DNA from 3 places in the Nocardia sp. IFM 10818 genome. Region 3 is predicted to be linked to each of the others. Evidence: riboswitches for the same ligand, from Rfam matches in the RefSeq annotation. Region 3 holds a riboswitch; each other region holds the start of a gene.
The links. A riboswitch is a leader RNA that binds a small molecule or an ion and turns the genes downstream of it on or off. The one in region 3 is predicted to bind S-adenosylmethionine.

Region 1 (3,263 bases), 6.7 Mb from region 3:
TCGATGTGCTTGGTGCCGGAGTAGACGAGCACATCCGCGCCGAGGTCGAAGCCGCGCTGCAGCAGCGGGGTGGCGAAGACATTGTCCAGCACCACCTTCGCGCCCGCGGCGTGCGCGAGCTCGGTGACGCGGCGGACGTCCACCAGGGTCTGCATGGGGTTCGAGGGGGTCTCGAAGAACACGGCCTGGGTGGGCACGGACAGCGCCCGCTCCCACTGCTCCAGATCCTCACCGTCGACGAAGACGGTCTCCACGCCCCAGCGCGGCAGGATCTCATTGGCCACCACGAAACACGAGCCGAACAGGCTGCGCGCGGCGACCAGGCGGTCACCCGCGCCGAGCAGTGCGCCCAGGGCGGTGAACACGGCCGACATGCCCGACGCCGTGGCGAAGGCCGCCTCGGCGCCGTCGATCAGCCGCAGTCGCTCCTCGAACATGGCGACGGTGGGATTGCCGTAGCGGGAGTAGACGAAATGCTCGATATCGCCGGTGAAGGAGGCCTCCGCCGCCTCGGCGCTCTCATAGACGAAACCCGAGTTCAGGAACAGCGCCTCGGACGTCTCGTCGTAACCGGACCGCCGGATGCCGCCGCGCACGCCCAGGGTGGCGGGGCCGACGCCCTCGGGCAGCGGCTTGTCGAACGAGCCACCGGTGATCATGACTGCCTCCAATCGACAGAGCACCATCGGCCCGCCGCCAACGCCGGAACCGCCGCCCGACAACGGGACTCGGCCCGAGAGATTGCCCTGATCATGACTGCCTCCAATCGACAGAGCACCATCGGCCCGCCGCCAACGCCGGAACCGCCGCCCGACAACGGGACTCGGCCCGAGAGATTGCCCTGATCATGACTGCCTCCACGGAAGACCATCGGCCCGCCAGCCGGTCTGGCCGCGATGCCCGCGCGCGTCCAGCGCGCCTTCGAAACCCTCGACCACATTGAACGCCGGCGCGAAGCCGACGGCGGTGGCGGCGGTGGCCGCGCCGATGGACCGCTGACCGGACCGGCAGATGAAGATGACCGGCGCGTCCGAGTCGGCGGCGCGATCGGCCAGCGCCTGCTTCAGCTGATCCACGAACCGGGCATTCGGCGTGCCGCTGGTGTCCACCCACTCGATGAGCGCGGTCGGCCGGCCGATACCGCTGGTGTCGGGCACGCCGACGAATCGCCATTCGGCTTCGGTGCGCACATCCACCAGCACCGCATCCGGATTGTCCCGCAACAGTTCCCACGCCTGTTTCGGCGTGATGTCACCCGCGTAGCTCACTTCGAACCTCCTGTGAATCCGCACTTGCCGCACCATTTTCCGGTGCGCGGCCAGGTCGTCACCCGGAGCACCCCACCGCGGAGGAGGGTTGCCGACCAGCCAGCCGGGGCTTGACGCTGGTACTCATGACCTGGGATGAGAGTGCCTGGGCCGGAGCCCGGCTGTCAAACCTTTCAGTCGCAGACCAGCCAGCGGCTGCCGGACCTGGTGAAGGTCCAGGTCGCGGTCCGTTCCGCGCCATCGGCCCGGTAGGTGACCTGCGCGGTGGCGCGATCACCGGTGATCACCGGATCGTCGAGGCGCACGAATTCGAACTGGACGCCCTCGTCACGAGGGTTGCTCAAGGGTGAGCGGTTCTCGTCGAAGCCCTGGCACACCGTATTCGGATCCAGGACGTCGGTGCCGCTGCGGGATTGGGTGAAGGCGCTGGCGGCCACCGCGAGCCGGTCGCGGTCTGTGACATTCTTCTCAACCGGCGACACCAGGGCAGCGACCACAATGCCGATGATGACGACCAGGATTACGCCCGCAGCCAGCAGGAACGGCCACAGTGAACGAGTTTCGCTCTGGCTGATTTTAATTGGCTGATCGGATTGGCCGTCATCGCTCATGACTAGATCATGCCTGGTCGGAATGGGTGCAATGACCGCGACACCGGGTACTCACAAGCAGGAGGGGCCGCCGGTGGCCGGCACACCGACGCGGGGGACAATCCAGACGCACGATTAGAATCGGCACAATTCCCGCAAAAATGCGGGAATTACCAGAACCACGCAGCAACGCCGCAGCGTCGGGGGTTCCGATCCAGGCACCACCCGCAGCCAGGCCATCAACTTAGCCTAAGCTAAGAACGAAGGCCGCAGGCCGACGACACGTAGCTCCAACCAGAGGGTGCGCATAAGAATGACCGAACAGAGTGCAGCGACCCGCCCGCTCCGCATTGCGATCGTGGGCGCCGGCCCCGCGGGCATCTATGCCGCCGACGCGTTGATGAAATCCGACGCCGAGGTGAGCATCGACCTGTACGAGCGGATGCCCGCTCCGTTCGGTCTCATCCGCTACGGCGTCGCACCCGACCACCCGCGCATCAAGGGCATCATCACCGCCCTGCACAAGGTGCTCGACAAGCCGCAGGTCCGCCTGCTCGGCAATATCGACTACGGCGTCGACATCACCCTCGAGGACCTGCAGGGCTTCTACGACGCGGTCATCTTCTCCACCGGCGCCAATGCCGACCGCGCCCTGGAGATCCCGGGCATCGACCTGGACGGCTCCTACGGCGCCGCCGACTTCGTGTCCTGGTACGACGGGCACCCGGACGTGCCGCGCACCTGGCCGCTCGAGGCCGAGAAGGTCGCCGTGCTCGGCGTCGGCAATGTCGCCCTGGACGTGGCGCGCGTGCTCGCCAAGACCGGCGACGAACTGCTGCCGACCGAGATCCCGCCGAACGTCTACGAGGGCCTCAAGGCCAACAAGGCCCTGGAAGTGCACGTCTTCGGCCGCCGCGGTCCCGCGCAGGCCAAGTTCACCCCCCTCGAACTGCGCGAGCTCGACCACTCGCCGACCATCGAGGTCATCGTCGATCCCGAGGACATCGACTACGACGAGGGCTCGGAAGCGGCCCGCCGCCATTCCAAGCAGGTCGACATGATCTGCAACACCTTGGAGCAGTGGGCCATTCGCGATGTCGGCGCCCGCCCGCACAAGCTGTTCCTGCACTTCTTCGAATCCCCCGCCGAAATCCTCGGCGCGGACGGCAAGGTGGTGGGCCTGCGCACCGAGCGCACCCAGCTCGATGGCACCGGCAACTGCAAGGGCACCGGCGAGTTCAAGGACTGGGACATCCAGGCCGTGTACCGCGCGGTCGGCTACCTGTCGCAGAACATTCCGTCGCTGCCGTTCGACGACCAGGCCGGCACCGTGCCCAATGAGGCCGGTCGCGTGCTGATCGACGAGGATGCCGACGGCGCGGCGCGGTACCTGCCGCAGACCTAT
Region 2 (3,263 bases), 830 kb from region 3:
GTCGGCGTGGGCATGCCATTGCTCGCGGGCGCGGCGGTGGCGGGCGGACTGGCGCTGCTGCATTTCCGGGATCCGCACGCGGAAGGGTCGTACGGGTTCTGCCCGTTCTACGAGCTGACCGGGCTGTGGTGCCCGGGCTGCGGGGGACTGCGAGGGCTGCACAATCTCACCGACGGGCGGATTCTCGATGCCGTCCACAGCAATATCCTGATCGTGCCGTTGCTGCTGGGCTTCGCCGTGTGGTGGGGATCGTGGCTGGTGCGCGGGTGGCGCGGGGGAACGATTCCGCGACTACCTCAGGTGCTGCCGAAGAAGGCCATGTGGATCACGCTGGCGCTGCTCCTTATATATACGGTCGTCCGGAATACGCCGTGGGGGAGCTGGCTCGCGCCGGTTTGATGGCATGCTCGGGTTATGGCCGACACGTTGAAAGAGCGCGTGCGCGCGAAATTGATCCGGCAGCTGGAAGAGGACGGTCCCGCCGATCCGGAACAGGATGATCCGCGCGAGATCTCGGTGCGCGACGACCTGGATCTGCTGAACGCGGTGGCGGACGACGATCCCTTCGTCGAGGAACTCGCCGCCCGCTATCTGGTGCCATAACCCGACTCTCGGGACTCTCAGGGGGCTTCGCCCCCTGGCCCGTCAGAACCCGCAGGGCGCTGCTCCCGCATCGGTATTCGCGAAAGGGCGGGTCTCGGGGACGGGGTTCCAATGGCCTTCGGTGCGGGCGTAATTCCAGCTCGGGCCGTTCTCCACCAGGGTGGCGACGGCGTCGATCAACCGGTCCACGTCGGCGGCGGTGGTGCCCAGGCCGATGCTGGCGCGCAGGGCCGCGTCCACGCCGAGGCGGGACAGCAGCGGGTGGGCGCAGAAGCGGCCGTCGCGCACGCCGATGCCGTGTTCGGCCGAGAGATAGGCGGCGACCTGTCCGGGTTCGAAGCCGTCGATGGTGAAGGCGACAATGCCGACGGCGTCGGTGCTGTCCCGGAAGATGCGCAGGAACCGCACGCCCGGAACGGTTTTCAGGCCATAGCGCAGGCGGTGGGTGAGGTACCGCTCGTGCTCGAGCACGGTCGCCTCGTCCAGTCCGGCGAGGGTGTCGCAGGCCGCGGCCAGGGCGGCCACGCCGAGCACATTGGGGGATCCGGCCTCGTGGCGCTGCGGGGCGGGGGCCCAGTCGGCGCCGTCGGCGGTCACCGAGCGCACCGCGCCGCCGCCGGCCAGGTACGGCTCGGCGGCATCGAGCCAGTCGCGGCGGCCGACCAGCACGCCCGCGCCGAAGGGGGCGTAGGCCTTGTGGCCGGAGAAGGCGAGGTAGTCGATGCCGGTGGTGCGCAGGTCGATGCGGCGGTGCGGGGCCAGCTGGGCGGCGTCGACCAGGATGCGGGTGCCGCACTGGTGCGCGATCCAGGCCAGGCGCTCCAGCGGGAGCAGTTCACCGGTCACATTCGAGGCGCCCGTGATCGCCAGCAGCGCGGCGGGCTTGCTGCACAGCTCGGCGACAATGCGCTGGATGGTCTCCTCGATGGTGTCGGCAATGGGCACCACGCGGCGGCCGTGGCGGGTCCACGGCAGGAAGTTGGCGTGGTGTTCCACATCCAGGACCACGGTGTCGCCGGGCACGCAGGAGGCGAGCAGGTTCAGCGAATCGGTGGTGTTGCGGGTGAAGACCACGACCTGATCGTCGGCGGCGTTCAGGAAGCGGGCGACCGAACCGCGGGCGGATTCGTAGCAGTCGGTGGAGATGCGCGAGGCGTAGCCGGCGCCGCGGTGCACGCTGGCGTAGGTCGGCAGCAGTTCGGCGATCCGGTCGGTGACCTGCTGCAAGGCGGGGGCGCTCGCCGCGTAGTCGAAGTTGGCGTAGCGAATGGCGCCGCCCTGCACGAGGGGCACCTGGAGGTCGCAGCCGGAGACGGTGGCGAGAGCGGCACAGGTCTGGTCGGCGAAAGCAGTCATCACGAAATCCCATCGGGCCAGGGACACGCGATCGAAATGATCGAGAGTCCGCGCTTGCCGCGCCCGGTTTTGGGCTGCGGCCTGGTCGTCACCCGGAGCACCCCACCGCGGAGGAGGGTTGCCGACCAGCTAGCCGGGGCTTTGCGCTGGTACTCATGACCTGGTTTGAGAGGTTGGCAGACGGCTGGGAGCCTTGTCAACCCCGTCCGGAAAATCATCCGAAAGTTGGATCGCCGGGACCGCAAAGTTCGAATCGCGAGATCGTTGCTGACGCGTACCCTCGAAGGAGAAGTTAGGGTAGCCATACTTCGGCGCCCCGGAGTTGATGACGAGAGGTTGCGAGCACCATGTCGATGCAGGCCGACAGCACGGACACCGGCACCCCGTTCTCGACCCTCATCCGCACCGCGACCGAGCGGCAGCACGAAGAGGCCGAACACTCCACCTTCATGCGCGACCTGCTCGGCGGCGCACTCGGAGTCGAGGCCTTCTACCGCTACACCGCGCAGCTGTGGTTCGTCTACGCCGCCCTGGAGAAGCATTCCGCCGAGCTCGCCGAGAACCCGGTCGCGGGGCCGTTCATCCGGCCGGAGCTGGCCCGCCTGCAATCCCTGGAGGCCGATCTGGCCCACCTGGGCGGGGCCGGCTGGCGCGACGAGCTGACCGCGCTGCCGGCCACCGCCGCCTATGCCGCCCGCATCGAGGAGTGCGCGCGCAGCTTCCCGGCCGGGTACGTGGCCCACCACTACACCCGCTACCTGGGCGATCTCTCCGGCGGACAGGTCATTCGCGGAACCGCCGAGAAGCTGTGGGACCTGCCCAAGAAGGGCGACGGCGTGCGGTTCTACGTCTTCGACGGCATTTCGAATCCCGCTGCGTTCAAACGCGAATACCGCGAGCAGCTCGATCAGCTGCCGGTCGGCGGTCCCGAGGTCGAGCAGGTGCTCGACGAGGCGCGGCTGGCGTTCACGTTGAACACCGAGGTGTTCCGTGAACTGGGCGCGGAGTTCGCCGCCTAATTCCCTTGCCCTCGCGGCGGCGGTGCGCTGCCATGGAGGGGTGAGCCTTCCGCTGCTGCTGAGCTTTATCGGGCTGTGCCTGGTGCTGTCGCTGACGCCCGGGCCGGATTCGTTTCTGGTGCTGCGGTTTTCGATTATCGGGCGACGACCGGCGGTGGCCGCGGCGATCGGGTCGGCGCTGGGCGGGATCGTCTGGGCGGTGGTGGTCGCCGCCGGGGTGGCGGCGCTGCTGGAGCAGTCGGCCACGGCCTATCGGGTGCTGAAGGTGGTCGGCGGAATCTACCT
Region 3 (3,263 bases):
CGCCCCGATGGCAATACTGCCGAGCGTCCCGTCGGACGGCGGGAGCAGAGCTTCCGCCGTCTCCCGCACCGTGCTCGATTCGATGTTCACGATCACCGTGCCGCCGCCGTCAGTCCGGCCCGCAGATCCGCCAGGATGTCCTCGATCCCCTCGATGCCTACCGCGAGACGCACCAGACCAGGCGTGACGCCCGAAGCGAGCTGCTCTTCGGGAGTCAGCTGGGAGTGGGTCGTCGACGCCGGATGGATCACGAGCGAGCGCACATCCCCGATGTTAGCGACATGGCTGTGCAGGACCAGCGCCTCCACGAACTTCTTGCCCGCGTCCACGCCGCCGGCCAGCTCGAAGGACACGATGGCGCCGACGCCCTTGGGTGCCAGTTGTTTGCCGCGCTCATACCAGGGCGAGCTCGGCAGGCCCGCGTAGAACACCGACTCCACGCCCGGCGCGGTGGCCAGGAATTCGGCGACCGCCTGGGCATTGGCCACGTGCCGCTCCACCCGCAGGCTCAGCGTCTCGATGCCCTGGCTGATCAGGAAGGCATTGAACGGCGATACGGCCGCGCCCAGATCGCGCAGCAGCTGCACGCGCGCCTTGAGCGCGAACGCCGGCGCGCCGAGATCGGCGAAGACCACGCCGTTGTAGGACGGATCGGGGCTGGTGAAACCCGGGAACCGGGACTGCCCCTCGGCATCGCGCACGGTCCAGTCGAAGGTCCCGCCGTCCACGATCACACCGGCCACCGCCGAACCGTGCCCGCCCAGGTACTTGGTGGCCGAATGCACCACGATGTCCGCGCCGTGCCGCAGCGGCTGGATCAGATACGGCGTGGCCACCGTGTTGTCCACGATCAGCGGTACGCCCGCCGCGTGCGCAACCCCGGCGATGCCCGGGATATCCAGGATCGAGCTGCTCGGGTTCGCGACGGTCTCGCCGTAGAACGCCTTGGTATTGGGCCGCACGGCCGCCCGCCACTGCTCCAGGTCGTCGGGATCCTCCACGAAGCTGACCTCGATGCCCAGCTTGGGCAGCGAGTAGTGGAAGAGGTTGTAGGTCCCGCCGTACAGGTGCGGGCTGGACACGATGTGGTCGCCCGCCGCGGCGAGATTCAGGATGGCGAAGGTCTCCGCCGCCTGCCCGGAGGCCAGCAGCAACGCCGCCACACCGCCTTCCAGGGCGGAGATGCGCTGCTCCACCACGTCCTGGGTGGGATTCATGATGCGGGTGTAGATATTGCCCGGCTCGGCGAGCCCGAACAGCGCGGCGGCGTGATCGGTATCGCGGAAGGCGTAGGACGTCGTCTGATAGATCGGCAGGGCGCGGGCCCCGGTGGCGGCGTCGGGCGCCTGCCCGGCATGGATCTGCTTGGTGTCGAAAGACCAGTCGGCCGGGTCGATGGGCGCGGTCGAGTCACTCATGTCCTGCTCCAAGAAAAAGGTCGCCGAAAGGCGGAAGTCTGACGTTATCGAGAAACGAATAGGCTTCGACAACAACACATTTCGGGTGGCCTCCTACGTTGCGCTTGCACTCGTCCCTCGAGTGCCAGGTCCTCACCCGGAGCACCCCACCGCAGCTGGAGGGTTGCCGATCAGCGAGCCGGGGCTTGTCGCTGATGCTCTTGACCTGAGCGAGATTCTAACTGCCGGATCCGGAACTTCCCGCAGTGGGGCCGGACACACTCGGAACCGCGCACACCCGGATGTACTCCGCATAGGCGGTGTTCACGTGATTCACGCAGTGCGCGGCGATGGCTTCCAGATCGTTCCCGTCGAGCAGTTGCCGCAGGCTGTCCTCCTTGCCGGCGTGGCAGATGACCTGCCAGATCGACAGCAGCAGCTGCACCGAGAGCGCATCGGGCGCGGCCCCGAGCCGCTCCGCCAGCACCCGCGCGAGGGCGGCCTGTTCGAAGGAGACGGATTCGAAACTGCGGGCCCGCACGGTGGGGTTGTCCAGGATCAGCCGCTGCATCTGCTTGAACTGCTCGAAGGAGATCGGTTCGCCCTCGGTGAGGATGCGGTCGATCACCGCGAGGAAGCTGGCGCGCAGCGCTTCGAGTTCATTGCCGGTGCGCGGCTGGGCGGCCAGCGCCTCGGCCTGCGCGCCCTCGAAGTCCTCGATGAGGCCGACCACGATGGCCTCTTTCGAGTCGAAGTACCGGTTCACGGTGCGCGGCGAGACATCGGCCGCGTCGGCGATCTGCTCGACGGTGGTGGCGTCGAAGCCCTGCTTGTCGCACAGCCTCAGGGCGACCTCGATGATCCGAGACCGCGTCTGCTGCTTCTTGCGCTCCCGGAGTCCGGTCCGGGTGGTCGACGTCGACAAACCGAGCATCGGTCCAGTCTAGCGATACTTCGCGCGATTGTGACCTCATCTGACAACTGTCGCAACGCGACAGATTTCTCTTGACGACATTTGTCGCCCGATGACACGATGACTGCACTGCCCGGCAACCGAGGAGATGACCATGACCAGCGGGATCGCGGCGCTGGACGCCGACCGGAAACCAATCGAGACAACGACTTCCACCCGCTGGTGGGCGCTGGGCGTACTCGCCCTGGCGCAGCTGATGGTGGTGCTGGACGTCACCATCGTCACGATCGCGCTGCCCTTCGCGCAGCAGGATCTGCACATCAGCGACGGCGACCGGCAGTGGGTGATGACGGCCTACACGCTCATCTTCGGCGGCCTGCTGCTGCTCGGCGGGCGGCTGGCCGACTATCTGGGCCGGCGCCGGATCCTGCTCATCGGCCTGATCGGCTTTGCCGCGGCCTCGGCGCTGGCCGGGCTCGCGCAAACGGGCTGGCAGCTGTTCGCCGGGCGCGGTCTGCAGGGCGCGTTCGCGGCGCTGCTGGCGCCGGCCGCGCTGTCGCTGGTGTCGGTGACCTTTCCCGAGGCCAAGGAGCGCGCCCGCGCCTTCGGCGTCTTCGCGGCGGTCTCGGCGGGCGGGGTGGCCATCGGGCTCATTGTGGGCGGCGCGCTCACCGAATACGCGGACTGGCGCTGGACGCTGCTGATCAATACGCCCTTCGCGCTGCTGGCGGTGCTGGGCGGACTGGCCTTCGTGGTCAAGGACGTGCCCGAACCGCGCACCGGCGGCTACGACCTGCCCGGCGCCGTCACGGTCACGCTCGGATTGGTCTCGATCGTCTACGGATTCAGCCGGGCGGCCGACGACGGCTGGCTGGCGGGCACCACCCTCGCGCTGCTCGGCGCCGGGCTCGCCCTGCTGGCCGCCTTCGTGGCCATCGAGCGTCGTTCCGTGA

Region 1: linked by a shared signal. The riboswitch ahead of ACYQ5L_RS37160 (rhodanese-like domain-containing protein) and the one ahead of ACYQ5L_RS05835 (bifunctional o-acetylhomoserine/o-acetylserine sulfhydrylase) in region 3 are both predicted to bind S-adenosylmethionine.
Region 2: linked by a shared signal. The riboswitch ahead of ACYQ5L_RS02465 (aminotransferase class V-fold PLP-dependent enzyme) and the one ahead of ACYQ5L_RS05835 (bifunctional o-acetylhomoserine/o-acetylserine sulfhydrylase) in region 3 are both predicted to bind S-adenosylmethionine.

What each region holds. Positions count from the first base shown of each region.
Region 1 is NZ_BAAHJH010000001.1:8,019,573-8,022,835, forward strand. Features, by position in the region: gene ACYQ5L_RS37155 (O-succinylhomoserine sulfhydrylase) at 1-659, opposite strand, end outside; gene ACYQ5L_RS37160 (rhodanese-like domain-containing protein) at 846-1,268, opposite strand; SAM riboswitch class IV at 1,284-1,399, opposite strand; gene ACYQ5L_RS37165 (Rv0361 family membrane protein) at 1,442-1,879, opposite strand; gene ACYQ5L_RS37170 (FAD-dependent oxidoreductase) at 2,172-3,263, shown strand, end outside.
Region 2 is NZ_BAAHJH010000001.1:510,419-513,681, forward strand. Features, by position in the region: gene ACYQ5L_RS02455 (DUF2752 domain-containing protein) at 1-399, shown strand, start outside; gene ACYQ5L_RS02460 (hypothetical protein) at 415-603, shown strand; gene ACYQ5L_RS02465 (aminotransferase class V-fold PLP-dependent enzyme) at 646-1,959, opposite strand; SAM riboswitch class IV at 2,005-2,120, opposite strand; gene ACYQ5L_RS02470 (biliverdin-producing heme oxygenase) at 2,307-2,978, shown strand; gene ACYQ5L_RS02475 (LysE family translocator) at 3,019-3,263, shown strand, end outside.
Region 3 is NZ_BAAHJH010000001.1:1,345,314-1,348,576, forward strand. Features, by position in the region: gene metX (homoserine O-acetyltransferase MetX) at 1-96, opposite strand, end outside; gene ACYQ5L_RS05835 (bifunctional o-acetylhomoserine/o-acetylserine sulfhydrylase) at 93-1,418, opposite strand; SAM riboswitch class IV at 1,514-1,624, opposite strand; gene ACYQ5L_RS05840 (TetR/AcrR family transcriptional regulator) at 1,636-2,331, opposite strand; gene ACYQ5L_RS05845 (MFS transporter) at 2,465-3,263, shown strand, end outside.